Regions from separate parts of the Methylophaga sp. UBA2012 genome, predicted to be linked through region 1. Evidence: riboswitches for the same ligand, from Rfam matches in the RefSeq annotation. Region 1 holds a riboswitch; the other holds the start of a gene.
What was found. A riboswitch is a leader RNA that binds a small molecule or an ion and turns the genes downstream of it on or off. The one in region 1 is predicted to bind cobalamin.
Positions count from the first base shown of each region.

Region 1 (16,468 bases):
GCATATTGGCTAAACGTTTTGCTCTTCTGGGCAAAACATTCCCTGTTTTGTCATCCTCTGGTTGCAAAAATGAAGCATCCGCTGACACTTGCCAATCTGCAAGGCTTGTTGTGACTTCAAACTCAACACCTTTGATCTTAGCCACGTCGACATTAGATGGCGATGTATCCCAAACTATCAGGTTTCTGATCTTGTTTTTGTAGGTATTGATGGCCCATCTTCCCCAGCTTGGTGTGCCTTCCAACCCAATACCATACGAGGTCGATTTTTCTGGTTTCAGATCAGGATTGCCTTGAAACCCAAAACTATCTAATGGATAGTAGAGATCGTTAAATGTCGGGGTCTTGAAGCCAGTTCCGGCATTAGCGGTCAACTTTAACTCATCACTCAACTGGTAACCATAATCAGCTGTTCCTGTTGTTTCATGGCCGAATGATTCATTATCGTCATGACGAGCACTCAGAAGCCAGCTGTTTTTATCAAGCTCAGCATCCCAGCTAGCAAAAACAGCTTTATTGTCACGAGAATCAGAGACATAAGTATCAGAACTATCAATCTTGTCATTCTCATACTCGAAGCCAATATTGACTCGATGCTGAGCATTTAATCTAAGATGATTTATCCAGCCGGCATAACGATGACGTGTATTGTAATTTGTGGTTATCTCATCATCGACATAATTTTGAGAACGATCACGCGACTCAGAAAGGCCAAAACTCATAGACCATGTATCGTTTACTGAGATATTGTTATTAAGCCCAAGAATTTGTTGAACGGTATCGGTGACGTAATTTTTATTTACACTAGATCCATCATAGTGATTACGTGCATTTGAACGAAGCAGATTAACATCCGTTGACCAGTTTTCTATCCACTGTTGATTGACTTTTAACGATACACTTTGATTACGGTAACCGTCATGATCAGGGTTACGATCTTCTCTAGCGTTGATGCCATTGGTTGTATCGTAGCTATAGCTAAGATTATATTTGGTCGTTTCGTTTCCACCACTTACGCCAGCTTGGCTTCTGAGAGTGTTTTTGGTACCAGCAGACACCGTAAAATTTGGCGTAGGTTTACTAATTGAACCGCTTTTAGTGAAGATTTGGATCACACCACCTATGGCTTCAGAGCCATAAAGCCCAGCTCGAGGCCCGCGGACAATTTCAATACGTTCAATTTGGCTAACAGGGAAATCTTGTAATGCTGACGAACCAGATGTGGCTGAATACCATTTAACGCCATCAACTAAAACAAGCACGTGATCAGAGTTTGTTCCGCGGATTGAAATACCACTTGTCTTACCCAAACCACCATTCTGAGTCATGTCAATACCCGGAAAACGTGACAGAAGTGTAGCCAAATCTTGAATCTGAAGTTTTTCAATATCAGCTTCTGTGATCACCGTAGTCGGCGCCAACGCATTTTCCGTAGGCATACGGTTTGCAGTAACGGTGATGGAATCTAGTTCATCACTGGCTATAACAGGTAAAGAAAGTAAAGAAGAAATCAGCGTAAATGCTGAAAGACGCGTGCACGCACGCAAAGGCAACGCCTTTGAAAACAAGGTCATAATTGTCTCCTGAGGATACGCTCACCCGCGATCCAGGGTTAATAGGGTCACAACACATTGTGTTGTTACGAAACCTCAGGCCGGTCTCCGGACTTACGTTGTGGCTATCGCCTGACACATCGCCTTCCCACGACATTCGCAGTGGCTTAATGATGTGCTTTTCAACGTTTACCGTTGCGGGGGCAGTGTTGGATTTGTCACCAACTTCCCGTTTAACTCTGCATAAACAGAGCACCTGAAGAGCCGCGCATAGTAATGGCTGCGCATCCATCCGTCAAACTGACTATGTCAACTATAGCGACAATGACGCCTCATTCCTATACGGCAAATTGACAATATGTGGCATTAATCCTTATTCTATCGCGTGTTTTAGGTGTTGCTAACGCAAGTAAACGGGAAGTCGGTGCATCACTAGATAATGCCGACACTGCCCCCGCAACGGTAAGTGAGATGAGATAAACGTTATGCCACTGTACAGCGCTGTATGGGAAGGTGTTTATCAGGCAAAACTCACAAGTCCGGAGACCGGCCTGAAAATAAAACGTGCCAACTGGCAAATTCAAAACCTATTGTGTGCGGGTGGGCACACTGGAGAATCACATCATGACCTTATCTCGTTCTCAGCAACTCATTATTGCTGGTCTTTTAGCACTTTTAATGTTCATGACCCGAGGTCATCATTTTGCTTCTGTCGACGCGTTACCGAGTGCATCATGGGCTATCTTTTTCCTAGCCGGTCTTTACCTGAGTTCAGCTGCCTGGTTTCCTGTATTTCTAGTAATGGCTGCTGGTCTCGATATCGCCAGTGTGTTGTTGGGCGGTGGTCAATTAAGCACTAGTTTCTGCATGTCTCCTGCTTACGGTTTTCTGATTCCTGCTTATGGCAGCTTATGGATGGCTGGACGCTGGTATGCATCAAAATATCAATTTAATGCAGCCACCTTATTGCCGCTTGTTGGAAGTATATTGGTAGCAGCCACTGCAGCCACATTATTTAGTGGTGGCGGGTTCTACTTCTTCTCTGGCCGTTATCCTGATCCAACATTCACTGAATACACACAGCGTTTTATTCAGTACTTCCCAAAAAATCTGGCTGTAATGAGTTTCTATCTGGTAGTTGCAATGATTTGCCATGTGTCTCTGCATTTCACAGCAACGACACAACGAGCAGATCAACAGCATTAATAGAGATGCAGTCGCAGTCATGCGCTGCTGTTGTCATTGCTGCACCGGCATCTGGCCAAGGTAAAACCACGGTCACCGCTGTATTAGCAAGACATTACCGGCAGCAAAACAAAAAGGTGCGCGTATTCAAAGTGGGTCCAGATTTTCTGGACCCTATGGTTTTAGAATACGCATCAGGTCACCCTGTTTATCAGCTTGACCTGTGGATGGTCGGCAAACAACACAGTCAGCAACTTTTAGCAGAAGCGGCGCAACAAGCCGATATTATTTTGATTGAAGGTGTGATGGGCTTGTTTGATGGTGAACCTTCCACAGCTGATCTGGCTGCTGCTTTTGGTATCCCTATCCTTGCCGTGATCGATGCCAGTGCCATGGCACAAACCTTTGCAGCCATCGCTGTCGGTTTGGATCAATATCGAAAAGATACGCGTGTCGCTGCCGTTATTGCTAATAAAGTCGGCAGTGAACGTCATGCCGATATGCTCAAAAAAGCCTTACCTAACACTCTTCCTTGTCTCGCTACTTTGTTCAGACAAACTGAACATGCCCTGCCCAGTCGTTATTTGGGTTTACAGCAAGCCAATGAAGTCACTGATTTAGAGCAACGCCTGAGCCATACTCTGGACGCTTTTGACTTTGATAATACGGTTTCATTACCTGATATTGATTTTCCGTTTATTGATGTTGAGCCACTGCCTCTCTTACTCGAAGGTGTAAAGATTGGGGTTGCCAGGGATGCCGCTTTCTCTTTTCTTTATCAAGCGAATCTGGATTGTCTTTCTGCATTAGGTGCTGAGCTTATATTTTTCTCGCCACTAACAGACAAACAATTACCAGACATCGATAGCCTGTATCTGCCTGGTGGATATCCCGAGTTACATCTGGAGACATTGAGTCAAAACACCAATATGATTCAAGCTATTCACCAGCATTACCATGCCAATAAACCGATCATCGCTGAGTGTGGCGGCATGTTATACCTATGTGAATCCCTGACGGATAAAGCGGATAACACTGCTAGTCTATGTGGCATTTTGCCTGTCAAAGCCACACTTCAGGCGAGACTGACGGCTCTCGGATTACAGGAAGTCACTATCAATGGTGCAGCCATCAGAGGCCACACCTATCATCATTCTTTACTCAGTACAGAACTGGTTTCGGAGATAAGCGGACAGTGTCCTAATGGTAAATCGGTCAGTGAAGTGGTCTATCAACAACAGCGTTTAACCGCCAGCTATATTCACTTTTATTTTTACTCAAACCCTCACCTTATTGCAGCGTGGTTGATGCCATGAGTGATTCACCTCATCAGTTTTCACAAGCAGAACGAGAAGCCGTTTATCGCGCCATAGCAGAACGTCGGGATATGCGTCACTTTCGACCAGCTCCTGTTGATCCAGAACAATTAAAACGTTTACTGATCGCGGCTCATCAAGCCCCCAGTGTCGGCCTGATGCAACCCTGGCGAATAATTCGAATTACTGATTCCATTATTCGCGAAAAAATAAAAGCACTGGTGGAAAAGGAACGTATTGAAACAGCCAAAGCCATGAATGAACGCGAAGATGAGTTTATGCGTTTAAAAGTCGAGGGTATGGATAATTGTGCTGAAATCCTGGTTGTCGCTTTATGTGATAAACGTGAACAACATATTTTTGGCAGACGAACCATGCCGAATATGGATTTGGCCTCGGTATCTTGTGCCATCCAAAATATGTGGCTCGCAGCGAGAGTGGAAGGTTTGGGCATGGGCTGGGTTTCTATTTTTGAACCTGAGGCACTGGCACAATTACTGAAACTCCCCTCGGGTGCCTCACCCGTCGCTATTCTCTGCCTGGGTCATGTTAATGAGTTTTATCCAGAGCCGATGTTACAAATGGAAAACTGGCGACAAGGTATTGAGCTGGAGGCGGTTTTATATGAAAACCAATGGGATGAACCTGCCAAGCTATGACCTTACTGTTTATCGTGCTTGCCGTATTGCTTGACTGGTTGCTTGGCGAACCAACACGTCGCCATCCGCTGGTTGGTTTTGGGCGACTGACCAAGCTCGTTGAAACCAGATTATATTCATCAGAACACAATCAAAAAAAACAGTTTATCAATGGCTTAGTCGGTTGGATGATACTCGTCTTACCTTTTGCCTTGATTGCCTATTTTATTAGTCAAATTACCGTGCTCAATGCCCTATTTAGTGTGCTGGTACTTTACCTTTGTATTGGCCATCGGAGTTTGTATGACCATGTCACCCCGATCATCGAAGCATTGAAACAAGGTGATATTGAACGGGCAAAAACTTATACCAGCTATATTGTCAGCCGTGACAGGGAAACTCTGCATATTCCTAAAGCCAGTATCGAATCTGTATTAGAAAATGGCGCCGATGCCATTTTTTCAGCCATCTTTTGGTTTATCGTGGCAGGATTACCTGGCGTCGTTATCTATCGTCTCAGTAATACTCTGGATGCCATGTGGGGCTATAAAACAGAGCGCTATTTATTGTTTGGCCGTTTTGCTGCGCGTATTGATGATGTGCTGAACTTTATTCCAGCCCGCTTAACAGCACTCAGCTATTCTCTGGTGGGTAATGTCCGGTCAGGTTTACAGTGCTGGAAACAACAGGCTAAACAATGGGACAGCCCTAATGCCGGTCCAGTTATGGCGGCTGGTGCAGGCGCATTAAATATTGAGCTGGGCGGTTTAGCTCGCTATCACGGCGTCTGGCATGATCGTCCTAAGCTTGGCCTCAACCATGAAGCGAGCGAGAGTGATATTCCCCGCGCCTTACATCTGGTGACAGATAGTCTTTTGCTTTGGCTGACCGTCATTACTGTGATCACAGGGATTTCCTATGCTTGAGCATGGTGGCAAACTCAACCATTACATCAAAAAGTACGGCATAGCCAGCGAGTATTGGTTGGATTTATCTACCGGTATCAATCCCAATGGCTGGCCTGTTCCCCCCCTGCCAGAATATGTTTGGGAACGCTTACCGGAACAGGATGATGATTTACTCACTGCAGCAGCAAACTATTATGGCAATGAAAGTTTAATTGCCCTGCCCGGAAGCCAGGCTGCCATTCAGTTTTTACCGCAATTACGCGAGCCTTGCAGAGTGAAGGTCATACACCCCTGCTATGCCGAACATGCTTATAGTTGGCAAAAAGCAGGTCATGATGTTGAGGCCATCCATCACGACGAGATTGATTCATTGCTTGCCGAAACGGATGTGCTAATCATCATCAACCCGACTAACCCAAGTGGCAGGCAATACAAAAAACAACAACTTTTAAGCTGGCATCAACAATTACAACAACATAATGGCTGGCTAGTGGTAGATGAAGCCTTTATCGATACATCACCTGACAAGAGTCTTTGTCGTCTGCCTGCCATGCCTGGACTCCTTATCCTGAGATCGGTAGGTAAATTCTTTGGTTTGGCAGGTTGTCGTGTTGGTTTTTTAATCGCCGAACAATCCGTTCTCGATCAGATGAAAGAACACCTGGGCCCGTGGCCCATTGCAACAGCCTCGCGCTATATCACCATACAGGCTTTTAAAGATACCGACTGGCAACAACACTGCCGCCAGCAACTTCAGTTTCAATCAGCACGTCTGGCGGAATTACTGACTCGTTATGGTCTCAGTCCTACCGCTGGCACAGACTTATTTCAGTGGGTCAAACTTTCAGCCGCCAAAGACATACATAAGAAACTGGCAAAAAATGCCATTCTGACCCGCTTATTTGAATCCCCTGCCAGTTTGCGTTTTGGTTTACCCGCCAATGAACAGCAATGGCAGCAGTTAGAAAAAGCCCTGCAATCGCTACGAGTTGATCATGAAACATAAAACATTAATGGTTCAGGGCACCACATCTGATGCGGGAAAAAGTACCGTTGTCACCGCCTTATGTCGTTGGTTTAAACAACAAGGTTATCAAGTTGCGCCGTTCAAACCACAAAATATGGCACTCAATAGTGCAGTGACCGCAGAAGGTGGTGAAATCGGTCGCGCTCAGGCGGTACAAGCACAAGCCTGTCATCTGGCACCTCATATTGATATGAACCCTGTGCTACTCAAGCCTAATAGTGACTCTGGTGCTCAGGTCATTATTCATGGCAAAGCGGTTGCCAATATGGAAGCGCGCTTTTACCACGACTATAAACCTACGGCGATGCAGGCGGTTCTGGAATCCCACCACCGGCTGGAATCGAATTATGACCTTGTTGTCGTAGAAGGTGCGGGCTCACCAGCAGAAATCAATTTACGCGATCGTGACATCGCCAATATGGGCTTTGCAGAAGCTGTAGATTGTCCGGTTATTTTGATTGCTGATATTGATCGCGGTGGAGTGTTTGCTCATCTGGTCGGCACGCTGTCGTGTTTATCTGAGTCAGAACAAGCGCGGATTAAAGGCTTTATTATTAATCGCTTTCGCGGAGATATGAGTTTATTGCAAGCAGGTCTGGACTGGCTGGAACAAAAAACCGGTAAACCGGTGTTAGGTGTTTTGCCCTATCTGCATGGTTTGCATTTAGAAGCTGAAGATGCGGTGAATACCCAACAAATAACGGGATCGGATAAACAACTCAATATTATCGTGCCGGTATTACCCCGCATCAGTAACCATACTGATTTCGACCCATTAAGATTGCATCCTCAAGTCAATTTACAGTTTATCGGCCCTGATGACACCATCCCGGCGGCAGATCTAATTATTTTGCCTGGCAGTAAACACGTTAGGGCTGATTTAGAGTGGCTGATTAAACAAGGCTGGCCTGAAGCCATAGCTAAACACTGTCGTTATGGTGGCAAAGTGTTGGGTATCTGTGGTGGTTTTCAAATGCTTGGCAGACTGATTCATGATCCTGATGGCATTGAAAGTCAGCCTGGTAGCAGTGATGGTCTCGGCTTGCTGGATATGGAAACAACGCTAGCCGGCGATAAAACATTACGACAAAATCAAGGACAATTACTTATCAATAGTTCAGCCGTCACTATATCCGGTTATGAAATACATGCAGGTATCAGCACAGGAAAAGCGCTGGCATCGCCCCTGATGACACTATCACATGGTCCGGATGGTGCTATCAGTGATGACCGACAGATTATCGGTACGTATCTACATGGTTTATTTGAACATGACGAAGCTGCTCAAGCCATACTGACTTGGGCAGGTCTTGATGATGTTCAATCTGTCGATTACTGGCAGCTTCGTGAAAATGACATCAATAAACTGGCAGAGATGATTGCAACACATGTGAACACAGAAAAGTTGATGCAGATTCTTGAGGACCGACGATGACCAAGACATTAATTCTGGGTGGCACAAAATCAGGTAAAAGTCACTTAGCTGAGCAGTGGGCAAACGCCACCAGCCAATCCGTCAGTTATATCGCCACGGCACAAGCGCATGATGATGAAATGGCACAACGGATTAAACAGCATCAGCAACAACGACCAGACAACTGGCCAACCATTGAACAGCCGCTTTATCTAGGGGATGCAATAAACCAAGCAACAACGGATGTTGTACTGGTAGATTGTTTAACCCTGTGGCTGACCAATCTCTTATTAGCTGAAGGCGATCTGCTGACAGAACAGATATCAACGTTGTTAGATACGCTGCAAACCACTGATAAACACATCATTATGGTCAGTAATGAAACCAATATGGGCGTGATGCCTTTGGGAGACTTAACGCGTCGTTATTGCGATGAGGCTGGTGTCTTACATCAGCGTATCGCCAAAATGAGCGATAACGTCATCTTAACCGTGGCAGGTTTACCTCATATATTAAAAGGACAACTGCATGAACAGCTTCGCTGAATGGCTCAAACAACCAGTTAAAGCGGTAGATAAGACGCATGAACAAAAAGCGCTGGCGCGTCAGCAGCAGTTGACTAAACCACCCGGCTCTCTCGGACAGATGGAAAACTTAGCAGTCAAAATGGCTAGTTTACAAGCCAGTGAAATTCCGGACCTGACGCATGTTCATATCACTGTTTATGCCGCAGACCATGGCATCATGGCTGAAGGTGTTTCAGCCTTCCCTCAATCCGTTACTGCAGCCATGATCAGAAACTTTGCCAATGGCGGTGCTGCTATCAGTGTTTTAGCACAGGAGTTAACGGCAAAACTCGATGTAATCAACGTTGGTACAGTAGACAGATTGGAAGACATTCCAGGCGTATTCGATAAACGTATCGACGCTGGCACGGCGAATTTCTGTCAGGGTCCAGCGATGACAGAGCAACAATGCCAACAGGCGATATTAGTTGGTCGTGATAATGTCTTAAGTGATATTGACAACACCCAACTCTATATTGCTGGTGAAATGGGGATTGGTAATACCTCTACCGCCAGTGCTTTAGCCTCAGCTCTGCTGAAATGCGACCCTATCGATGTGGTAGGTCCTGGCACAGGACTGGATCAACAAGGTATTCAACATAAAGTCACGGTTATTCAACGTGCACTTGAATTACACCAATCAGAACTGAATGATGATCCGCTGTCGACACTTACGCTATTGGGTGGCTTTGAAATCGCTGCCATGGTAGGTGCTTATCTGACCTGTGCCAAACAAGGTATTCCAGTGCTGATAGATGGCTTTATCAGTACGGTGGCGGCATTAACGGCTGAGAGAATGCAGCCAGGATGCAAAGACTGGTTTATTTATAGCCATCAAAGTGCTGAGCCCGGTCATAAAGTGGTTTTAAACGCTTTAGACGCGAAACCATTACTTCAGCTGGATATGCGTCTGGGAGAAGGCAGTGGTGCAGCGGTGGCTGTTCCCATTCTTCGCCAAGCCTGTCTGTTACACAATGGTATGGCCACATTCGAACAAGCCAATATCAGTAAAGGAGACACGTAATGTGGTTATCGTTCCAAATAGCCCTTCAATTTCTCACCATTATTCCGGTCAGCTATGCCAGTGCAAGTGATCAACAGCTTGGACGTTCCTTAGTTTTTTATCCTGTTATTGGCTTGATTATCGGCTTAATTTTATCAGGACTCGTATCCGTCCTCCCTGTTTCCTATAGTTTGCTCAGTGCTGCTTTATTACTGACAGCCTGGGTATTATTAACGGGTGGCTTACATATTGATGGTCTTGCTGATTCGGCTGATGCCTGGCTAGGCGGTATCGGCAATAAACAACGTACGCTGGAGATTATGAAAGACCCGGCAGCGGGCCCCATTGCGGTCGTTGTATTAGCGTTAAGCTTATTAATCAAACTGGCCTTACTAGAAATCGTTATCTCATCTGGCGAAACCTCCGCCTTAATCTGGAGCATCATCCTGGCCAGAACGGCGATGCCATTATTATTTCTGACGACTAACTATGTCAGACCCAACGGCATTGGTGCTGTATTAAAACAGTACCTACCAGTCAAGCAAGTGAAATGGATGCTGCTTATCACCATCGTCATCGCATTATTCTGCCTGGGTTTCACACCGCTGTTACTTGGGTTGATCGTATTCTTATTACTTCGCTACACGATGGAGCATCGGCTTGATGGCTTTACCGGTGATACAGCCGGGGCGATGGTCGAATTGCTGGAAATCAGCTTTTTATTGTTTTTAATTTTGTTTTAGGAAAATCCAATGTCTGATACTGAAAAAAGTGAACGTCATAAAAAACGTATGCAACGCCATAAAAGCGTGGTCGATGAGAAAATTCAAAAAGCAGAAAAAGACAAAGGTTTATTATTAGTCATTACGGGTAATGGCAAAGGCAAGAGTTCTTCTGGATTTGGGATGGTGGCCAGAGCCTTGGGGCATGACATGAAAGTCGGTGTGGTTCAGTTTATTAAAGGCGCTTTTAGTACAGGCGAAGAATCATTTTTCCGTCGCTTTCCCGAAGAAGTTTCTTATCATGTGGTTGGTGATGGTTTTACCTGGGAAACACAAAACCTTGAACAAGATATTGCTTCCGCAGAAAAAGGCTGGGAAATCTGCAAAGCCATGCTTAACGATCCAGAAATTGATGTCGTTTTATTAGATGAGTTGAATATCGTATTGAAAATGAAATATCTCAATGCCGAAACAGTATTAAATGACATCGCACAAAGACCAGAGATGCAACATGTCATTATCACCGGTCGAGGAGCCCCTGACAGCGTGATAGAGGCAGCAGATACCGTTAGCCGTATTGAGGATGTTAAACATGCATTTCGTGCCGGTATAAAAGCACAGAAAGGCATCGAATTATAGGCGCATTTTTACCCTGTCATAAAACTGTAAAGTTACTCACATTTTCTGTGGATAACTCTGTGATTAAGTTTGGAGTTAGTCGCTAAGTGCCTCTCATACAAAGGCTCTTCTCAAAATGGTTAAAAAATAACCATATAATTTTATTATTAAAAATCAATAAGTTATAATGCTGTCATTAAAAATCAGTCGCTTACGGGAACTTTTTAATAAAAGCTTTACAGAAAAAAGACAAGTGTATAACTCTGTAGAAAAGTGTTGACATAGAGTAATGACCAGCACAAAACAAAAAGCCCGGTAGTGTTCACTACCGGGCTTTTTTTATTTCACTTTTTGAAACTGATAAATCAGGATTTAACCGCTTCCGCTGCACTGTCCATTTCCAGATGAATATCCTCATCTTTTAGCGTGACACGAACATGTCCACCACCCTGACTCAATTTACCAAATAACAGCTCATCAGCCAGTGGTCGTTTGATTTTCTCCTGAACCAGTCTCGCCATAGGACGAGCGCCCATTTGCACATCATAACCATGTTCAGCCAGCCATTGGCGAGCCGCATCATTGACTTCGATAGTGACGTTTTTATCTTCAAGTAACATTTCAAGCTCTAATACCGCTTTATCCGCTACCCGAAGGATGGCATCCTTATCCAGAGGTTTAAATTGAATAATGCCATCAAGACGGTTACGGAACTCTGGCGTGAAGGTACGTTTCAGGGCTTCATTACCGTCAGAGGTTAAATTGTCCTGCTTGGTGAAACCAATGGATGGTTTACTCATCTCAGCAGCACCGGCGTTGCTTGTCATCACTAACACGACATGACGGAAGTCCGCTTTACGTCCGTTGTTATCCGTCAATGTGCCATGATCCATCACTTGTAGTAACAGATTAAACACATCAGGATGCGCTTTCTCAATTTCATCTAACAACAGCACTGCGTGAGGTTGTTTGATGATGGCATCCGTTAACAGACCGCCTTGATCAAAACCAACATAACCAGGAGGTGCGCCAATGAGTCTTGATACGGTATGGCTTTCCATATATTCCGACATATCAAAACGAATCAGATCAACACCCAGATTGTGAGCTAACTGACGTGTGACTTCGGTTTTACCTACACCGGTAGGACCTGCAAACAAGAAGGCACCTGTCGGTTTTTCTGGATGGCCCAAGCCTGAACGCGCCATTTTAATCGCAGAACCCAAAGCCGAAATCGCTTCATCCTGTCCGAAGATAACGCGTTTAAGATTATCTTCCAGTTTACGCAGATTATCCTTGTCAGCATTGGACACCGTTTTCGCAGGAATACGTGCAATTTTCGCCACGATAGCCTGCACATCATTCACACCGATCAGTTTTTTACGTTTAGACTTCGGTGCAATACGCTGAGCGGCACCGACTTCGTCTAACACATCAATCGCCTTGTCTGGCAGGAAGCGATCATTAATATGACGATGCGCCAACTCAGCAGCCTGTTCAATCGCCGCATTGGAGTAACGCACATTGTGGTGCTCTTCCAGACCAGGTTTAAGGCCTTTCAAAATTTCAATGGTTTCAGCCACACTAGGTTCTGGCAGATCAATCTTCTGGAACCTACGTGCTAAAGCGCGATCATGCTCAAAAATACCCCGGTATTCCTGATAGGTAGTTGAACCAATACACTTCAGTTCACCACTGGCTAATAACGGTTTTAATAAGTTAGCCGCATCCATCGTGCTATTACCTGCACTACCTGCACCAATCATGGTATGGATTTCATCGATAAACAAAATCGCGTGTGGCTGCTTTTTCAATTCACGTAATAAGGCTTTCAGACGTTTTTCAAAATCACCCCGGTATTTTGTACCGGCAACCAGTGCGCCCATATCTAAAGAATAAATGGTGGTTTCTGCTAACACTTCAGGCACGTCACCATGAACAATGCGTCTTGCCAAACCTTCAGCCAGAGCTGTTTTACCGACCCCTGCTTCACCGACAAATAAAGGATTATTTTTACGACGACGACACAGGATTTGTAGCGTACGTTCTAATTCATGGGCACGACCAACAAGCGGATCGATTTTACCTTTGATGGCGGCTGCATTCAGATTTTCGGCATACAATGTCAGAGGACTTTTATCCTCATCAGAAACATCTTCGCTTTCTACTTTAGCTTCTGATTCTGATGTAGCAGCATTATCCTCAACATCGCCATGACTAATCGCATTGACGACATCCAAACGTGTGACATCCTGCTTTTGCAATAAGTAAACGGCTTGAGATTGTTGTTCAGAAAAGATCGACACCAGAACGTTTGCCCCAGTCACCTCAGAACCACCTGATGACTGAACATGCATCACAGCGCGCTGTAGAATACGTTGGAATGCCAGCGTTGGTTGAGTTTCGCGCTCACTATCCTCAGCGAGTGTCGGTAGATTATCAGCCAGAAAATCGCTTAGTTCCTGTCGTAAAACAGTGATATCTACTTCGCACGCCTTCAATACGGCCAGTGCCTGACCATTTTCCAGCAGCGCTAATAAGAGATGCTCAACGGTAAGAAACTCATGAGCACGTTGGCGAGCATAATTAAATGCTTGGCTGAGGGTTTGTTCGAGCTCTTTACTTAACATGTTACGTTCCACCTTATTGGTTGGATATCGAACTAGGTCATTCCTCTTCCATCGTACACTGCAATGGATGACCGTGGCTTTGAGAATAGCTGTTGACCTGTTCGACTTTCGCTTCAGCTATCTCATAGGTAAAAATACCACACAAGGCACTACCTTCGGTATGCACTTGAAGCATGGTGCGTGTAGCACGCTCACGCCCCATGCCAAAAAGGTTTTCGAGGACTTCAATCACAAAATCCATTGGCGTGTAGTCATCATTTAGCATAATCACCCGGTACTTGGGTGGTTGCTTCAAGTCTGGCTTTGCTGGAGCAACGGCATATTCATTGTCGTTGTTCCATTCGTGATCATTTTCCTGACTCATGCCCTTTTTTAGCTCGCTTCATCAATCATTTTTTGTAATTCGCCGTTTTCATACAGCTCCATAATAATGTCACAACCACCCACTAATTCACCTTTAATATACAGTTGTGGGAAGGTTGGCCAATCTGCATAACGATGCAGATTTTCACGCACATCTGGCTCTGCCAATACATTCACATAAGCAAATTCTGCACCACACGCAGATATGGCTTGAGAAGCCCGGCTTGAAAAACCACATTGTGGAAACTCAGGCGTCCCTTTCATAAACAAAATGACCGGGTTTGATTGAATCGCCTGTGTAATTTTTTCCATTACTTCCATTCTTTAATCCTCGTAGTTTTGAAATTTATTATGTCTGATGAGATGGGGATGCTTTTATAGTTTTCAAGCTTAGGCTAGTTATATTCAAGCTGCAATAAGCCAAGAATCGCATCCAGCCCATTATGATTTATTGCTGTCGCCGCCTGCTGCTGCACTTTCGGTTTAGCATGATAGGCCACACTCAAACCAGCTGGCTCCATCATTAATAAATCATTTGCCCCATCCCCCACCGCTATTGTTTGCTCAGCGACAATGTTCATTTTGTCACAACATGACAACAGAAAATCGGCTTTGGTTTGTGCGCCACAAATATCGCCGTCAACTTCTCCAGTGAGTTTGCCGTCTTTTTCTGCCAGCTTATTGGCCTGAGCAAAATCAAGCCCTAAACGCTGTTTTAATCTATCGGTAAAAAAGGTGAAGCCACCCGATACTAATGCCAGGCTAAAGCCATGTTGTTTAAGTGTCGTCACCATCAACTCTGCCCCTGGACTCAATCGCAAACGTTCATCATAAACTCGTTCAAGAACCTCAACATCCAGACCTTTCAATAAGGACACTCGCTTGCGAAGTGAAGTTTCGAAGTCTATTTCGCCTCGCATCGCTGATTCTGTAATCGCTGCGACTTCGGGTTTTAGGTTCATAAAGTCAGCGATTTCATCAATACACTCGATGGTGATCAAGGTTGAATCCATATCGGTGACAAGAAGTTTAGCGGCACGATGATCAAATTGCTCTGGTATCAGATTAATATCGAAATCATATTGCTGACGAAGCTGATGCATAGCCTCAGCATCAATGCCAGAGACATGAGTCACCGTCACATAGTGTTTATACCAGTTAAACTGACCAGAATATTGATGGGCGATCTGCTCTGCCAGTTCGTGAGTGAGAGTTTTGCCTTGCAGTACCAGTGTTGTCATGATGTTTCCGCACTAGATAAAAAAACGGCGAGCTGAAAACTCAGCTCGCCGAATCATTGTAAATCAGTCAGATTTAAAATTGGGGTTTAACAGGTGCTGATTTAAAACGTTCAACACTGGCCACAATTTCAGTTTCAGCTTCAGCTTTACCCACCCAGCCTTCAACTTTGACCCATTTGTTCTTTTCTAAATCTTTGTAGTGTTCAAAGAAATGTGAAAGTTGATTCAACAGACGTTCTGGTAAGTCATTAATATCTTTCACATCATCGTACATTTTATCGTGTGGCACGGCGATAATTTTGGCATCTTCACCAGACTCATCAGTCATTTTTAACATGCCCACAGGACGGCAACTGACCACTGAACCACTGATTAACGCGTACGGGCTGACAACCAATACATCAACCGGATCACCGTCATCAGACAACGTGTGTGGAACATAACCATAGTTGCATGGATAAAACATCGCAGTATTCATGAAACGGTCAACAAAAAGTGCCCCGGTTTCTTTATCAACTTCGTATTTCACAGGATCAGAATGTGAAGGGATTTCAATAATGACATTGATGTCTGTTGGCAAATTTTTGCCTGAACCAACACGGTCGAGATTCATAGGGTTATGCTCCAGATAGCAAATAAACAAAGTCGCTGATTATAGAAGAAAAGCCCTTCAGGTTAAACTCTCAGCAAGTGAATAAGCATTATTCTTCATAACATCGCCAATCTGACTTTATGTCACGCGCTAAATCCATTAAGCGATAAACCCAGCAAGTCACTCAATTAGCGAACGAGAAAGAACGCAGCTAATGCAAAAAGAAATAGTGAAAATAAACGACTCAGGATATGGCTTGGTAACGTCTTGGCTAATTTTGCGCCAATCGGTGCAACCCAGACACTGGTGGCAATAATCCCTAAAAAGGCTTGCCAGTGAACAAAGCCGCTCTGCCACTGCCCATCAACATGTTCGAGTTGGGAGCCAATCAATATGTAGCCAGCAGCCCCACTTAAGGCAATTGGCAAACCACACGCCGCCGCAGTTCCCACCGCACGTTGCATAGAAAGTCCACTCATCACCATGTATGGCACAACCAGTGAACCACCACCAATTCCAACCATAGCGGAGACAATACCAGTAATTAAACCAGCAGAAAAAATACTCGGGGCTGCTAAAAACTTAGTTGAGACAGATTTAGGTGGCGGCAACCACATTTTTACTGCTACCAACAAAGCAAATACCCCAAACCATATCTTTAAAATATGGCTAGGCATGGAACTGGCAATATAG
Region 1 covers NZ_DDCG01000020.1:21,312-37,779, forward strand. The annotation lists gene B2248_RS14460 (TonB-dependent receptor domain-containing protein) at 1-1,573, opposite strand, end outside; cobalamin riboswitch at 1,635-1,827, opposite strand; cobalamin riboswitch at 1,928-2,121, shown strand; gene B2248_RS14465 (hypothetical protein) at 2,177-2,758, shown strand; gene B2248_RS14470 (cobyrinate a,c-diamide synthase) at 2,764-4,053, shown strand; gene bluB (5,6-dimethylbenzimidazole synthase) at 4,050-4,712, shown strand; gene cbiB (adenosylcobinamide-phosphate synthase CbiB) at 4,709-5,617, shown strand; gene cobD (threonine-phosphate decarboxylase CobD) at 5,610-6,605, shown strand; gene B2248_RS14490 (cobyric acid synthase) at 6,595-8,061, shown strand; gene cobU (bifunctional adenosylcobinamide kinase/adenosylcobinamide-phosphate guanylyltransferase) at 8,058-8,585, shown strand; gene cobT (nicotinate-nucleotide--dimethylbenzimidazole phosphoribosyltransferase) at 8,569-9,630, shown strand; gene B2248_RS14505 (adenosylcobinamide-GDP ribazoletransferase) at 9,630-10,352, shown strand; gene cobO (cob(I)yrinic acid a,c-diamide adenosyltransferase) at 10,362-10,970, shown strand; gene clpA (ATP-dependent Clp protease ATP-binding subunit ClpA) at 11,315-13,579, opposite strand; gene clpS (ATP-dependent Clp protease adapter ClpS) at 13,617-13,943, opposite strand; gene grxD (Grx4 family monothiol glutaredoxin) at 13,952-14,263, opposite strand; gene serB (phosphoserine phosphatase SerB) at 14,338-15,183, opposite strand; gene ppa (inorganic diphosphatase) at 15,257-15,796, opposite strand; gene B2248_RS14540 (sulfite exporter TauE/SafE family protein) at 15,964-16,468, opposite strand, start outside.

Region 2 (16,468 bases), on a different contig from region 1:
GTCGCCAGTCTTTACTTTCAAACAAGATGATAAAATCATCGCCACCCACATGCCCGACAAAGTCGATCTCCTGGTCGACATGTTCAGTTAACGTTTTAGCTGTGAGGCTAATCACTTTATCGCCTTTACCGTAACCATAAATGTCGTTGTAGGGTTTGAAGTTATCCAAGTCAAAATAGCAGACAGTGACATCCCTATTTTGCTCGATAATCTCACGGGTATGCTCACTTAATGGCACATTTCCTGGCAGACCACTTAGTGGGTTAGCATGGCGTGCCATGGTGATTTGCATATCAGTAATCTGACGTAGCAAGTCCATCAAACTACCTACACCGCGATAGCGGCCTTGCTCCGTTATGACGAAGGCACTGTGCTGGTGATGTGCTTCCTGGCTGGTGATTTGATAACTGAGTTTTTTCAATGGCAGCTCAGTTTCAACCACGATAGGATTTTTATCCATAAAGTCTTTTATGGGTTTTCTTCCGTACAGTTCACGACCAAAACGGCTGGCGTAAAGTGTCATAAAATCATCGCGCCACATGATACCCACGACACGATTATTATCATCAACAACCGGCAACGCATTCAGTTTTAACGCTTTCTGAAAACGATCAGAAATGTGCTCAATGGTATCGTTATGTCTGACCGGATCTAAATCTGTCAGCAAGCTGCTAACAAGGGTATTCGCTCTTGGACGACCTGTTCGTTGTATCGTTGTTTCTTTGCGTTGGGCAAACAGACTGTTATCGAGTTCTTTTTGTGGATTGCGATTAGGACGGCCAAAGTAATAGCCTTGTACAAAGCGCATATCCAGACTTTGTGCGGTGATATATTCCTGACGAACTTCAATGCCTTCACCAATCACCTGGCAGCCGATACTTTGAGCAATATCAATCATGGACTGCACAAATTGGCGCTTTTGCCGATCTTCATGAATATTCTGCATAAAGTGGCGGTCCAGTTTGACAAAATCAGGCTTGAGTTCAGACCAGGTGCGTAAGCCAGAATAGCCCGCACCCAAATCATCAATCGCAATCGAAAAACCCATATCGCGATAATGTTCGGTGGCTGTTCGCATTAATTCATAGTCATCAATCGGATACTGTTCAGTGAGCTCAATGATGACTTGTTCTGCTGATAACCCGGCCATTTCAACATATTGTAAAGTCAATCCATGTGGATAATTGTTATCCAGAAGGGCGACAGGCGTGGTGTTGATAAAGAGTTTTTCTTTCAGGCCGAGTTGACCATAGCGTTTGATGGCCGTTTCTCGGCAAAGTAAATCCAGTTCAGCCAGACAATCATGTTTAAGGGCTGTATCAAACAAGGTTAGAGGTGAATGCAATGGGCCATCCGAAGGGCCCCTGATAAGTGCCTCATAACCAAAAATCTGTTGGTTGTGTAGAGATATAATGGGTTGAAACAGAGCTGTCAGACGTCCATGACTGAGAATTTCCTGTAATGAGTGATAGTGGTGTAATTCTTCTTGTGTCATCGTCTTATCTTCTCTTGCTAATATCTCCTAATCAGAAAAAAGCCCCACCCTGGGGTGAGGCTTTTATCAGTGCTTTCCAGTGTTAAGACCTACCAGAATGCTTGCGCACGGAATTTAAGTGCAGATGGTTCTGCATCTGAACTTGCGCCATCGACAGTCAGATCGGTAACTTTGTCGTAGTTCAGCATTAAACGAATATTTTTACGTGGAATGTAGTTCACACCCAATGTAAATTTATCTGCTTCGTCTTCAGTTTGTACACTTCCGCCGACTAAACCTTCGGTTTCAATGTTTTCAAAGCGAGCAACTAACTGCCACGCACCATATGGAGATTTAGGTGAAACGCCAGAGTTATAACCTTTTTTCCACTTGTAAGATTCACCCGTCAGGAAGTAACCAGCTTCAACTGAATAGCCAGTGAATTCTTGATCTGAGTTTGAGTTACTTTCAGCTGTGTAGTCTACGTATTCAGCTAAAGCGTGGAATGGACCGTAGATACCTAAAACATCAGCTGTGAATGCTTTTGAGCCATCATAATCTGCTACAGAAGTGTCAATTGGACGCTCTGAAGTAATGTGGCTAACAGCACGTTGACGGTAGCGGAATGAACCATCACCGTTACCACGGTTCAAATAACCCAAACCAACTTGTAACATGTGTTTGCTGTCTTGCATAAATGGTACGAATGAACCGCGAACTGCCCATGTATCTGCATCATCTACATCAGTTTCACCACCGTCGATTTCACCGCTTGTTAAAGATGATGCTAATAACCAACGATAATCTTTGTCATTCAACTGGAATGCAACACCACTCTCACGAGCAGGTGATAAAGCTGAATCAGCATAGAATGGGCGATCAATAAAGCTCATGTATTTAGAGCTAGCTTTAGTGTTATAACCAAAAGCTATGTGAGATTGACCAAGTTTTACACCCCATTTGGTGCTGTCGTTTAGTTTGTTGCCGTAACCAACATAAGCATCTTTAATTGATGCATCACCGCCAGCAAAGTCAGCTTCAAATTTGTAGCTCCAGTCATAAATCGAACCTTGGAAACCCAAACGTGCACGACGTAATTCAGTTCCTCGACCTTCGTTATCACCTACACCTGCAGTACCATCGTATAAACCATCATTGTCTACAGAGATGGCATCCCACATCACACGACCGATAGGTTGGAATTCCCAGTTACCTTCTCTGTCTGCAACAACTAACTTGCCATCAGTGGTAATTTTTGGCATATCTGCAGTTGCTTCAGCGACTTGTTTTTTCACTTCAGCTTGAGCAGCTTCAGTTTTTTCTTGATCAGCTGCTGCAGCGTTTTTCAGCATGTTGTAGTCTTCTGCACTGATGGTGCCTTTGTCACGAAGGACTTTTAACAGGTCAGCCATCGCTTCGTTGTTTGCCTGAGCAGGCAACATTGCTGCACCAAACAAGGTACCGGCAATTAATAAAGATGTTGTTTTCAATTTCAAGGGACTATCCTCTAGGTTGGTTTATCAATTCGGTAAGAGCCGAAGTCCCGCACACCTTAGGCTTGTTATGTTTCAGCATGATGAAGAAAACGTTACAGTTTTGTGACATTGATACAAAAGCTGACTTTTGTTGTATTTAAGCGACAATGGCGATCAGGCCTTGAAATAAGGAAAACCGCACCAATATCCATCTATATGACTATGCCTTTGGACGTCCTATGTTTCGAATTTTATTACTGATTTTTTTAATTATCCCCATCGTTGAAATCTATGTGTTGATACAAGTTGGCGATGTGATTGGTGCATTACCGACTATATTTATGGTGGTGGCCACCGCTGTTCTAGGTGCGTTTTTACTTCGTTTACAAGGTTTTCAAACATTACAACGAGCACAAAGCTCCATGGCCAGCGGCCAAATTCCTGCCACAGAGATGTTGGAAGGGGTGTGTTTGGTTATCGCTGGGGCGATGTTATTAACACCCGGATTTGTCACCGATACCTTTGGTTTTTTGCTACTAGTGCCAGCCGTCAGGCAGAGTGTGATTAAACAATTAGCCAAGAATAGTCGTATTTTTTACACACAAAAGCGTGGTGATGCTTTTTCACAACAACGCTATCGATCAGATTATCGTGAAGGTGATGTGATTGATGGGGAAGTGGTCGATGACGATGATAAACATCATCTTCGATAAAAATTTTTAAATTTTTTTGCTTAGCCCCCTTGAAAGCGGGTTTTGTAACCCCATTCTATGAGTTCCCTACAATTTAAGTTAGTCATTAATAGACATTTTTTCGGAGGAAATACAGATGAATCTTCGTCCCCTTCATGATCGTGTGATTGTTCGTCGCATGGAAGAAGAAACAATGAGCGCTGGCGGTATCGTTATCCCTGATAACGCCGCAGAAAAACCATCTCGTGGTGAAATTCTCGCTGCTGGTGATGGCAAGGTTACAGATTCAGGCGAAGTTCGCCCTTTGGCGGTAAAAGTGGGTGACAAAGTACTGTTTGGCAAATATGCCGGTACTGAAGTTAAGGTTGACGGTGAAGAACTGTTAGTCATGCGTGAAGATGACATCGTTGCTGTTATCGAAGGCTAATCCCTGGATTCATTTGCTTTAATAAAGAATAAGAGGAATAACTACAATGGCTGCTAAAGAAGTCAAATTTGGTGCAGACGCACGTCAGTTAATGGTTAAAGGTGTAAACACTCTGGCCAACGCGGTTAAAGTGACACTAGGACCAAAAGGTCGCAACGTTGTTTTAGATAAAAGCTTCGGCGCACCAACCGTCACGAAAGACGGTGTTTCAGTGGCGAAAGAAATCGAACTGGAAAACAAATACGAGAACATGGGTGCACAAATGGTAAAAGAAGTGGCTTCGCACACTTCTGATGCTGCAGGTGACGGTACAACTACAGCGACTGTGTTGGCACAAGCGATTCTGCGTGAAGGTATGAAAGCCGTTACTGCAGGTATGAATCCAATGGATCTGAAACGTGGTATCGACAAAGCGGTTCAAGCGGCAGTTGAGCAATTACGCACTATGTCATCTCCTTGTGATGATGATAAAGCCATTGCTCAAGTAGGTACTATCTCAGCAAACTCTGACGCATCAGTCGGTAAAATCATTGCTGAAGCCATGCAAAAAGTTGGTAAAGAAGGCGTTATCACTGTTGAAGATGGTAGCGGCTTTGAAAACGAATTAGATGTCGTTGAAGGTATGCAGTTTGACCGTGGTTACCAGTCTCCATACTTTGTTAACGACCAACAAACTATGACAGCAGAACTGGAAGATCCGTATGTGCTGTTATTCGACAAAAAAATCTCAAACATCCGTGACTTACTGCCAGCTCTGGAGCAAGTGGCTAAATCAAGCCGTCCATTGCTGATCGTCTCTGAAGACGTGGAAGGTGAAGCACTAGCAACACTGGTTGTGAACAATATGCGCGGTATCGTGAAAGTCTGTGCGGTTAAAGCCCCTGGCTTTGGTGACCGTCGTAAAGCGATGTTAGAAGATATTGCTGTTCTGACTGGTGGTACTGTGATTTCTGAAGAAGTCGGTCTGAGCCTGGAAAAAGTGACTTTAGATCACTTAGGTCAAGCGAAGAAAATCACTGTCAGCAAAGAAAACACAACTATCGTTGATGGTGCTGGCCGTGCAGATGAAATCCAAGCACGTGTTGAACAAATTCGTACACAAATCGCTGAATCTTCTTCTGACTACGACAAAGAAAAACTGCAAGAACGTGTGGCTAAATTAGCTGGCGGTGTTGCGGTTATCCGTGTCGGTGCGGCTACCGAAATGGAAATGAAAGAGAAAAAAGCACGCGTTGAAGATGCGTTGCATGCAACTCGCGCCGCAGTTGAAGAAGGCGTTGTTGCAGGTGGTGGTGTTGCTCTGGTTCGTGCAGAAGGTTCTCTGGGTGAACTGCGTGGTGACAACCATGATCAAGACATGGGTATCAAAATTGCACGTCGTGCAATGGAAGAACCTTTACGTCAAATCGCTACAAATGCGGGTGCTGAAGCCTCTGTTATCCTGAACGAAGTCGCTGCAGGCAAAGGTAACTTCGGTTACAACGCGGCTACAGGCGAATACGGCGATATGATCGATATGGGTATTCTTGACCCAACCAAAGTGACTCGTACTGCACTGCAAAATGCAGGTTCTGTTGCTGGTCTGATGCTGACAACAGAAGCGATGATTGCTGAACTGCCGAAAGATGATGCACCTTCAATGCCTGATATGGGCGGAATGGGTGGCATGGGCGGCATGATGTAATCATCCCTCAGCCTTTAAAGCTAAAAAAAGCCCCGGCCAGTTGGTCGGGGCTTTTTTGTTTAGGCAATTTCAGATGTGCAATGTGGGCAACGGGTTGCTTTGATTAGAATGGTTGAAAAACATTTCGGACATTCTTTATTGGTGGCTTCTTTAGGGGCTGGTTCCGCTTCTTTTTCACGTTGTAGTTTATTGACTGAGCGGATTAATAAGAACACAGCAAAAGCCACGATCAGAAAGCTAATCACCGCATTAATAAAGACACCATAACTGATCACCACGGCGCCGGCTTCTTGAGCATTAGCGAGGGTGGCATATGGTCCCGCTACAGTCCCTTCTTTCAAGGTAACGAATAAGTCTGAAAAGTCGACACCTCCGAGTAACAGGCCGATAGGTGGCATGATAACGTCAGCAACCAGACTTTTGACAATCGTGCCAAACGCACCACCGATAATAATACCCACAGCCATATCTAGCACATTGCCACGCATTGCAAATTCTTTGAATTCTTTCAACATCCTTTTATTCCTCTTGTTATTTTTTCGCTGAAAATTAGGGAGTAGAGCCACTCGATTAAACATGGCGTCTCTGTGCGATATTAGCCATCGCTATTTTGACTGTCTAGCTTTAGTTGGCGCATGAATATTGTGTGCGATTTTGTCTGCGTCACCAAACCGTGGTTGTTATTAAGCGATGTACGTATAATTCAGGTCTTTATGGTCTCTTACCAGAGTTAAAAGGGAATTCTTAACCGAAGCTGTCCCCGCAACTGTATACGTGAAGTTTCCGACAACGATGATGTAAAACCACTGAAATTAGTCGATTTCGGGAAGGTGAGTCGGAAACGTTGAAGCGTGAGCCAGGATATCTGCCATAAAAACGTTGTTATCCGATGGCCGGGGTGTGCAGTTGGAGCGGGAAACCGTTTAATGGCGAATCATCTTTGAGTTGTTAAGCGGTGTGTGGTTTTCCGGCATGGTTTGATAGCTCAGTGTTTTTATATATTGATGGAAAGCGCTTTGTATAACCGAATTGTTCTCTGTTTAGTCCTGTTTCTTTTCTCTGCATCAGCATTCGCTGAGCAACTCTTACTGATTGTGACGCCAAGGAATGTACCGGAAGTGGTATCAGGTGCACATGAATTTTTAAAAGACACATCGCAACAGCCCGTCTCTGTACAAATACGTACAACAGAGCAGTGGCAAGATTTATCCACACAAAAGCAATCACAGTTATTGCAGCAGTCAGATTTAGTGTTTGCTGGCGGTGTGTTTGGCGAAACCGCCAATCAACTGGTGGAATATAGCAAAAAAGGTTTGTTAAATAATCTTATTGCTTTGCATAGTGATCAACGTCTGGTGATGGCCTCAAGTCTTGATGGCAAAGCATTATTAGCCGGGCCACCTGATAAGTTGATGCAACATCCTGATCCCACCATATCAACAGAGCAATGGATGGCATCACTACTAGAACAACATCCTGAACAGCAAGCCTGGCTGATCACGCGATTCTTCTGGCTAGGAAAAAACAGTGAAAATATGCAGGGTTTAATCCATCATCTGCATCATATCGTTCGACATGAAGATACGATTCAGCGTCCGCAATTAGCTGCACAGCTCAGACTTTATCATCAAGGTAAAATCACCTTACCAGAGCAGTTTGAGTTTTCAGCAAAATCTTCGTGGGTAGTATTGCTCGATTATGAAACGGGGGAACGACCCGGAGAAAAGGCTTTGCTGGATGCGGTTTGCGAAAACGTAGCTGATGAAAAGACCGGGTGTGTGTCAGTGCTTACTGCCTGGGGGGATGCCAGTTTATCTGCGATTAAGCTACTGACACAACATAAATCACAGATCAGCTCGATAGTATCATTACAAGACTTTGTAATAGGTGGCTCTGAACATCGGCAAGCGGTCACCGATGAGTTAAAAGAACTGGATGTGCCAGTTATCAAAGCGATGCGTTTAAGTGACAGCACCCGTGCCGAGTGGGAACTGTCTGAAGCCGGGATTAGCTGGGATTCGGTGCATTACCGGGTCGCTATGCCTGAGTTGCAGGGGCTTTCTCAACCGATGGTCGTCGCGACGATGACACCTGCTGAGGTCGATAAGCTCACCGGTGCCAGACTCGCTTTTTCTGAGCCAGTTGCTTCACAAGTGAGCTTATTGTCACAGCGTCTAAAGCGCTGGCAACAGTTGCAGAATAAAGCGAATCAGGATAAAAAAGTCGCCATCATTTATTACAACCATCCGCCGGGGCGTCACAATATCGGGGCGGATAATTTAAATGTGGTGGAGTCTTTATTCGATATTTTGCATTCACTCAACAATAGTGGCTACAACACGGGTGAACTGCCAAAAACATCAGCGGAGTTATTAGACTTATTACAGCAGCGTGGTGTGAACCTGCCAGAAGATCATGAAGCACTGGCCGCCATGTCATCCGTCGTAAATACTGTTGATAGCCAAACTTATCTGTCCTGGTTTCATACCTTACCGGAGTCATTACAGCAGGAAATGGTCAATGGACCGCTGGGTTTATTGCACGCCAATTTAAAACAAGCGAAAGCGTTAAAAGATCCCAGTATTGCAAAACACTTATTAGCCAGAGTGATGGAAGATATCCGCCATGTGGTGGATGGGGCAGATCATGCTGGTCGGGATCGTGTTTTGCAATTACTCACTCAGCTCCAGATCCTTTATCAGCAACGTTCAGACGAGATGGATTGGCAGCAGGCTGAGCAATTAATTACGGCGATTAGTCAGCAGTGGATTGAAGGTGTACGAGGCTGGGGAGAAGCACCGGGTAATGTAATGGTGTTTGATCATAAAATCCTGATTCCCGGTATTCAATTTGGCAATATTTTTGTTGGTCCTCAACCGCCCAGAGGCTGGGAGCTGAATGAAGAGTTATTACATGCGAACTTATCATTTCCACCGCCACATCAGTATATGGCCTTTTATCAATGGATTAGAAATGAGTTTCATGCCGATGCTTTAGTGCATTTAGGCCGACATTCCACTTATGAGTTTCTACCGCGACATCGTGTGGGCATGGCGGAAAATGATTATCCTCAAGCGATTCTGGCTGATTTACCCAGTATTTATCCGTACATTGTGGACGGGGTTGGCGAGGGTATTCAGGCGAAGCGCCGTGGTTTGGCGGTGATGATCGATCACCTTACCCCACCACTGGCGAGTACGGAGTTGTACGACCAATTATTAGAACTACGTCAGGTAGTAGAAAGTTATGAGTCGGCGCCGGTGAATGCCGGTGCAATGCGTGACCGAGCGATTGATGAAATGAAACGGTTAGTTGCTGAGTTGAATTTAGAAGATGAGCTGACAGCCAATATGTCCGCTGAGCTGGGGGTACGTGGTTTAAGTTCGTTCGAACAGGTGGATGATGATTTACTGGTGCATGAAATCGGCCATTACCTGACCACACTGCAAGAAGATTTTATGCCGTTAGGTTTGCATGTGTTTGGTCGTGATTGGTCTGAAAAAGCCATTCAAACCATGCTGACGTCGATGAATAATGGCAAACAAACCACGGAAAACTGGGAACCACTGTTACGGGAATCTCCGGCGGCAGAAATGTCGGCTTTACTGGCTGCGCTGGACGGCCATTTTGTCGAGCCCGGTAAAGGCAATGATCCGATTCGCACACCATCGGCTTTACCTACGGGGCGTAATTTCTATGCCCTGGATGATAGTTTGATTCCATCTCGGTTAGGCTACAAAGTGGGCATTGCTTTAGCTGAAAAAGCCCGTGCTGAGTCGCCAGCGAATGCTAAACAGGACAGTGATGCTTTAGTGTTATGGGCCTCGGATGTGGTGCGTGATGAAGGCGCGATGATCGCCTTTGCCTACGATATGTTAGGTGTAAAACCGACCTGGAATAGCCGTGGGATTTTTAGCGGATTGGAGCGTTTAGATCTGAGCTCTACAGACTCTACTTCAAACCCGCCGCGTATTCGTCGGGATATGTTACTGACCACATCGGGTTTATTTCGTGATTTGTATGGTTCGCAGTTAGTGTGGTTGGAGCAGGCAGTCTTAATGGCTTTGGATGCCTCTTCGGGACTGATTCGCCGTGATTATCCTGCTTTAACATTATCTTTAGATGCTGCCCTGGAACGTTTGCAGGTAAAAGAAAAGCCGGGTTTCGAATCTTTGGAGCAGAATCAAGTAGCCGCTCGTTGGGTGGCAGATGCCAGTGCGGCATTACGAGCGGGGATATCTGAACAAGAAGCCGGGCTGACAGCGAGTTACCGTATTTTTGGCGCACCTCCCGGCGCGTATGGCGCGGGAGTGAATCGTTTGGTGGAGCGTTCAGGCGCTTGGGAAAATCGTGAACAAGTCGCGGAAACGTATATTCATCGCATGGGCCATGCTTATGGCGCAGAGCTGGACGGCCAGGCACAGCAGGCCCTGTTTCAACAGCGGTTAAAACATGTCGGCCAAACCTATTTGGGGCGAGGCAGTAATCTGTATGGCGTCATGGATAACAATGATGCCTTTGATTATCTGGGAGGACTGAGTTTAGCCATTGAAACCAGCCGTGGTCAGGCGCCGAATAATTATATTCTGGCACATAGTGATAGTAGTGATTTACGGGTCGATCCCTTACAAAGTGTGTTGTTGAGCGAATTACGAGGCCGCTACTTGAATCCTCAGTGGCTTAAACCTCTGATGAATGAAGGTTATGCTGGCGCGCGCACCATGGGCAGTGAGTTTTTAGAGTATCTATGGGGCTGGCAGGTGACCAATCCCGGTATTGTGAAAAGCTGGGTATGGGATGAAGTCAAACGTGTGTATGTCGATGATGGTCTGGATCTCGGCTTAGATGAGTTCCTTGAACAAGATCATAATGTGCATGTAAAAAGTAATATGCTCGCGATTATGCTGGTCGCGGCATATAAAGGTTTTTGGCAGGCAGATGAGTCGACCTTACACGATCTGGCACAGCAGTTTACCGATTTAGTTGCAGCAAATGGTCTGCCGGGAAGTGGTCATACTACGCCGTCACATCCGATGTATCTCTGGTTGAATGATTATTTAGACGCGGAGCACCAGCAGCAATTAGCTGAGGTGTTAAACGCCGCAAAAATGCCAGAAGCGGATTTGCCTAATGCGCCAAGCCATATTGCTGAGGTCACTGAGCAAACAGCGACTCAGGCTGAGCAACAGCAAACAAATTTATCTGAGGAACAACAGCAAGAACAAAACCAGCAACAACGTTTCTGGCTGTATTTGCTATTAGGTCTGGTGATGTTATTGGTACTGGTCGGTATCGCAAAAGGGGCGCGTGCACCTGTTTCAAAGGCTAAGGAGTAAGTTATGTTGAGTTCACAGTCGATAGGTGTGATGCATCACTTAGTGGGGTTTTTGCTGGAACCGGTCATTTGGGCGCTGATGTTGTTTGCTGCCTTAAGCGTTATAGATATTGGTATTGCACTGGCCGAGCGTTTTTCTGGTTTAAAAAAGTGGCAACAGTCTGGTCAAACTGACGCGTTTGAAACCTTAGCGTTTAAACGTATCGAACGTAGCGACTTTTTAGCGAGAATTGCTCCGATGCTGGGATTGATGGGAACGCTTATTCCTCTTGGCCCCGGCTTATCAGCCTTGGGTAATGGCGAATTAAGCATTTTAACCACGGCGATGAGTGTGGCATTTGATACTACGGTGTTGGGTTTGTTTGTCGGCATTATCGGTTTTGTTTTAGGGCGATTGAGACGCCGCTGGTATGATGAGGTGTTGACCTCAATGGAACAAGCTCATGGCTAGACGTTGGCGCAACAGTCGTTTTGATGGCAATGATGATGAGCCATTAGGCCCTATGGCCAATCTATTAGACTTAATGTTGGTGTTTGCCTGCGGTTTGATCGCGGCATTGATCTCAATGAGCAGTCAGTTACAAGACCATTTCCAGGCAGAGAAAAGTCAGGCAGATCATGCCTTGACGGAATTACAGTCGATGAAAGAGTTACCGCAGATGCCGGAGGGAATGCAGGGTGGGGCTGATGGATACGAGTCAGTTGGTCAAGTTTATCGCGATCCGAAAACCGGCAAGCTCATCATGATTGGGCAATGAGTTTACTCATACGTTAATTCTGGTTCAGGCATGATAGCTGGAGTACTGTCCATATAAGTGAGATAGCTCGACCAGATTTCATGTGTTCTTATCTCAGTCAGTTTTATCTGACAGCCAAGCGACATGGCAACACGAATAGTGCCGTCCATCCAAATGATGTAAATGCTGTCGCAATAAGCTTTTTTATAAGCCTCCCAGGCGGATTGCCCTGTTTCAATCGCTTCTATGACTTGAGTTTCATCGTGATAACGTTGTTTTGCCGCCGCCAGATAATGTTCCATGATGTCTTGTTTTTGCTGAATTTCTTCATTAAGACACGCATTAATTTCCAGTGTAGTAAAGGCTGATGCGCAGTCAGTTTCTGTATGAGAAAAAACAGGGAAACTAATGAATAAAGGTAGCAACACGAACAGACGACTTAACATGGTTGATCCTTTAAAACTCAGGGCACGTTGGAATTTCACACTGACCGCCAGGCACTGATCGCTGTCCGATAATTTCTTGCAGACTGTCTTTTAAATTGTCATCGTCAGGAGCTATTCTGGTGGCACAGACGATGGCGCGAGTCGCCGCAAAACGGCAATTATTTTTCATTAATGCATAGCTCAAATTATTCCATGCCTGAGCGTTTTCCGGGGCAACTCTTATCGCATTCTCAAAAGCTAATCCAGCTTCCTTGTAGTGTCCAGCTTTGAACTCGGCATTACCCAGAGCCATATGTGATAAGGTCTGATCTGGCCATTGCTGTGTGGCGGTTTTATGTGCCAATAAGGCATTCTTATCTTGCCCTACTTGCATTAAAGCATCAGCTGCACGGGTATAACTAAGAAGATTGGCGGTGACAGGGACTTCATTGGGTTTTACGAAAACATAGGCCCAGTAGCGGCCTCTTTGCCAGGTACGTTCGAAGGTTTGAAAACTTACCTGATGTCTTTTTTCGGTGCCTGAACGCAAGATAAGTAATTGATTGTCTAATTCATAACCAATAACGACGGCGTAATGCCATACGGGATACCAGTTTAGGCCCAGGTTTTGGAAAACCAATACAGGTCTGCCCGAATTAACTTCTTCAATGATGGCTTTGATATCAGGATTAAGTTTATATGGCATCAGCTGATAGCTACGTGCCGTTGCGATCATTTCTACCTGTAAACTGCCTTTTTTCTCAGGCAGATAGACTTTGGCTGTTAAATCCTGAGGAACTACATCAATACCTTCAGACGTTAATATAGTCGCCAGTGCTGCAGGTCCACATTGGTATTCTTCCTGAGGAAAAAAGGCTGTTTCTGTGAGTTCGTGTTGTAGCGGAATGTTAGCAGGTGGTGAGTTCAGTAAATCTTTGGTTTGTGGTGCACTGGCACAAGCAGATAAGAAAAGCAGAATAAAAAAAACGCCAGAAAGTCTGGCGTTTTTGAATTCACTAAAAAATGATTGTTTAGTGATTAATATCATGTACAAATCCAAATACGTCGGTTGCACCCAGCATATCAGTAATCACTAAAACGATAAATACAACGAGAATGGCTCCAATAATGCCACTACCTGCAGGCATCTCATCAAAGTTTTGTGCTAACTGTGCCAGCTCCTGATCACTCATTTGATTGATACGTGCTTTCGCATCATTCAGGTCAACGCCCATAGATAATAATTGTTGTTTGACTTCCTGGCGGTCAAGTTGCTGTAACACTTCTTGTTTTGTGATGTCACTTTGAGATTGAGTAATAAGTTGTTGGTTATCGATCATTGCTGCATGAACAGGTGCCATGTAGATACTCAAAAAAGCCATGATTGATAAAACCGGAATGACTTTGTTAAAACGTCTAAAAAAATCCATATGTCTTACTCCTCATTAATTTTATTGGTGTTGATGACTACCCCGAGGCAATCAATAACCCGATTCAAAATAACACAAATAAGATTGTGTGCAAGGCAATAAGCCTATTCAAGTGTCCATCCCCATTTTTTTCGAAGGACATTTGGCTTTACGTAACCATAGGTTAAAGTAATGCTTTTCTCATCGTTATCCGGAGTGTTTATGTCCTCAGCATTTGTTTTGCCAGAACCTTGGCAGCATGCCTTAAAGACTTACCCAGAGCTGCTCAATGAAGCACAAAAAGTGTTAGCGGCAAGTGATTATGTTAATCACTGGGGGCAGAGACAGGAAACGATGCTGATGCAGTTGCTTGAATCACAACAACTGCAAAAAAAGCTTTCTCAGGATGAGATTGCTCAGCAGTTGGCTTCCATGCTGCAAGGCGTCACAACTGAGGAGCAGTTACATCAGAAATTACGCTATTTCCGGCAATGGATGATGGTACGCATTATCTGGCGGGACCTGGCCGGTTTGGCTGATTTAGCCGAGACCATGGCAGATCTTTCGACGATGGCAGATGTCTGTATCCAACAGACATTGGACATCCTATATCAATGGCAAGTTGAGATTAATGGCGTGCCCCGAGGGTCAGATGGTCATGAACAACAGATGATTGTGCTAGGGATGGGTAAGCTGGGGGCGGGAGAGCTGAATCTGTCATCCGATATTGATCTTATCTTCACTTATCCAGAAGAAGGGGAAACCGAAGGGGGCAGAAAACCGCTGAGCAATAGTGAGTTTTTTGTTCGATTAGGACGGAAATTAATTCAGGCGCTGGATAACCAGACCGTCGATGGTTTTGTCTTTCGTGTGGATATGCGGCTACGCCCCTTTGGCGAAAGCGGTGCCTTGGTCTCGAGTTTTGACGCGATGGAAGAGTATTACCAGACTCAAGGACGAGAGTGGGAACGCTATGCCATGATTAAAGCTCGGGCTATCACCGGCAAAGAAGCCGATAAAAAAGCCCTTTCAGATATGTTGCGTCCCTTTGTTTATCGGCGTTATTTAGACTACGGCATGTTTGACTCATTACGTGAAATGAAGTCAATGATTGCTGGGCAAATGCATCACCGTGGCATGGACGACAATATCAAATTGGGCGCAGGTGGTATCCGTGAAGTTGAATTTATTGGCCAGGTTTTCCAGCTAATTTATGGCGGGCGTGATCGGCCCCTGCAACAACGACCTATTCTGACCATTCTCGATTTATTAGCGGATAGAAAATTATTGTCCACTTATGCGGTAAACCAGTTAAAACGTGCTTATGAATTTCTGCGCAGAACAGAGCATCGTATTCAGGCCTGGGCCGATCAACAAACCCATATTTTGCCCAGTGATGACGCATCAAGATACCGACTTGCACAAAGTATGGGCTTTGACGATTGGCGGAGTTTTTATTCAGTACTCAAAGACTATCGGCAACAGATACAAGAGCATTTTGACCAGTTGCTGACAGCGCCGCAAGCCGGAGATGATGGTGCTGGCATAAAGATTTCTTTGTTCAATGCTCAGCCTGAAGAAAAGTTATCGTTTATTGAACAATGTGGTTACGACGACCCTGCTGAAATATTGGCTGTTGTCGATAAATTGCTTGATCTGCATATCTGCCGAAATTTGAGTCAAACCGGCAGGCAACGGTTGGAAAAATTATTACCGCTGTTATTGCAAGCGACAGGCAATGTCGAGAATGCTGATGCGTGTTTGCCACGCTTAATGCCATTGATGGAATCTATTATGCGTCGTAGTGCCTATATGGCGCTATTAGTAGAAAACCCGATGGCATTATCGCAACTTGTCAAGCTCTGTGCTGCTAGTCCTCTAATCAGTACCCAGTTGGCAAAATACCCTGTGTTGCTGGATGAGTTGCTCGATCCTCGCTCACTTTATGAAGTCCCTGAAAAAGAAGAGCTAAAAATACAGTTACTGCAATTTTTATCATCCGTTGATGCTGATGATTTAGAGCAATTAATGAATCGTCTGCGTGAGTTTCGTCAGATTGCGACTTTACACGTGGCTGCAGCGGATGTGACAGGCGTGTTGCCTCTGATGGGGGTCGGTGATCAATTAACAGAACTTGCAGAACTTCTTCTGGAGCAAGTGTGGCGAATCGCTTGGGAACACTTGGTTGCCAAGCATGGTTATCCACCGGTTACCGATAATGATGATCCTCAGCAGTGCGGTTTTACCATTCTTGCCTATGGTAAGTTGGGGGGACTGGAGCTTGGGTATGGTTCCGATCTCGATCTCGTCTTTATTTTTGATGATGAGCAGGAAGGTATGACCGATGGTGAGCGGCCAGTTGATTTAATCGTGTTTTATACCCGACTCGCTCAACGCATGATTCACCTGTTAAATACGGTAACTCCTGGCGGCATTCTTTATGAAGTGGATATGCGCTTGCGGCCGAGCGGTGCCTCTGGCTTATTAGTCAGCCCATTATCAGGGTTTACAGAATATCAGCAAAAAGAAGCATGGACCTGGGAACATCAGGCGCTGGTGCGTGCGCGCAACGTGATTGGAGACCGCCAACTTGCGCAAAAAGTGACGGATGTTCGTCAAGATATATTGGCGAGACCCCGCGACGAAGCGATGCTGGCGGAGCAAGTTAGAGAGATGCGTGCGAAAATGCGTCAGCAACTGGATAAGAGTGATAGCCAACTATTTGATCTAAAACAGGGTAAAGGTGGTATCACTGATATCGAATTTATGGTGCAATATGCAGTATTGGCATGGTCAATGGACTTGCCTGA
Region 2 covers NZ_DDCG01000018.1:66,649-83,116, forward strand. The annotation lists gene B2248_RS12990 (GGDEF domain-containing protein) at 1-1,495, opposite strand, end outside; gene B2248_RS12995 (OprO/OprP family phosphate-selective porin) at 1,585-2,970, opposite strand; gene B2248_RS13000 (FxsA family protein) at 3,189-3,662, shown strand; gene groES (co-chaperone GroES) at 3,778-4,068, shown strand; gene groL (chaperonin GroEL) at 4,115-5,752, shown strand; gene mscL (large conductance mechanosensitive channel protein MscL) at 5,812-6,267, opposite strand; cobalamin riboswitch at 6,450-6,639, shown strand; gene B2248_RS13020 (cobaltochelatase subunit CobN) at 6,769-11,088, shown strand; gene B2248_RS13025 (MotA/TolQ/ExbB proton channel family protein) at 11,092-11,538, shown strand; gene B2248_RS13030 (DUF2149 domain-containing protein) at 11,531-11,845, shown strand; gene B2248_RS13035 (lysozyme inhibitor LprI family protein) at 11,848-12,270, opposite strand; gene B2248_RS13040 (PA2778 family cysteine peptidase) at 12,281-13,297, opposite strand; gene B2248_RS13045 (PA2779 family protein) at 13,281-13,679, opposite strand; gene glnE (bifunctional [glutamate--ammonia ligase]-adenylyl-L-tyrosine phosphorylase/[glutamate--ammonia-ligase] adenylyltransferase) at 13,881-16,468, shown strand, end outside.
Region 2: another riboswitch for cobalamin. It lies ahead of B2248_RS13020 (cobaltochelatase subunit CobN); the one in region 1 lies ahead of B2248_RS14460 (TonB-dependent receptor domain-containing protein).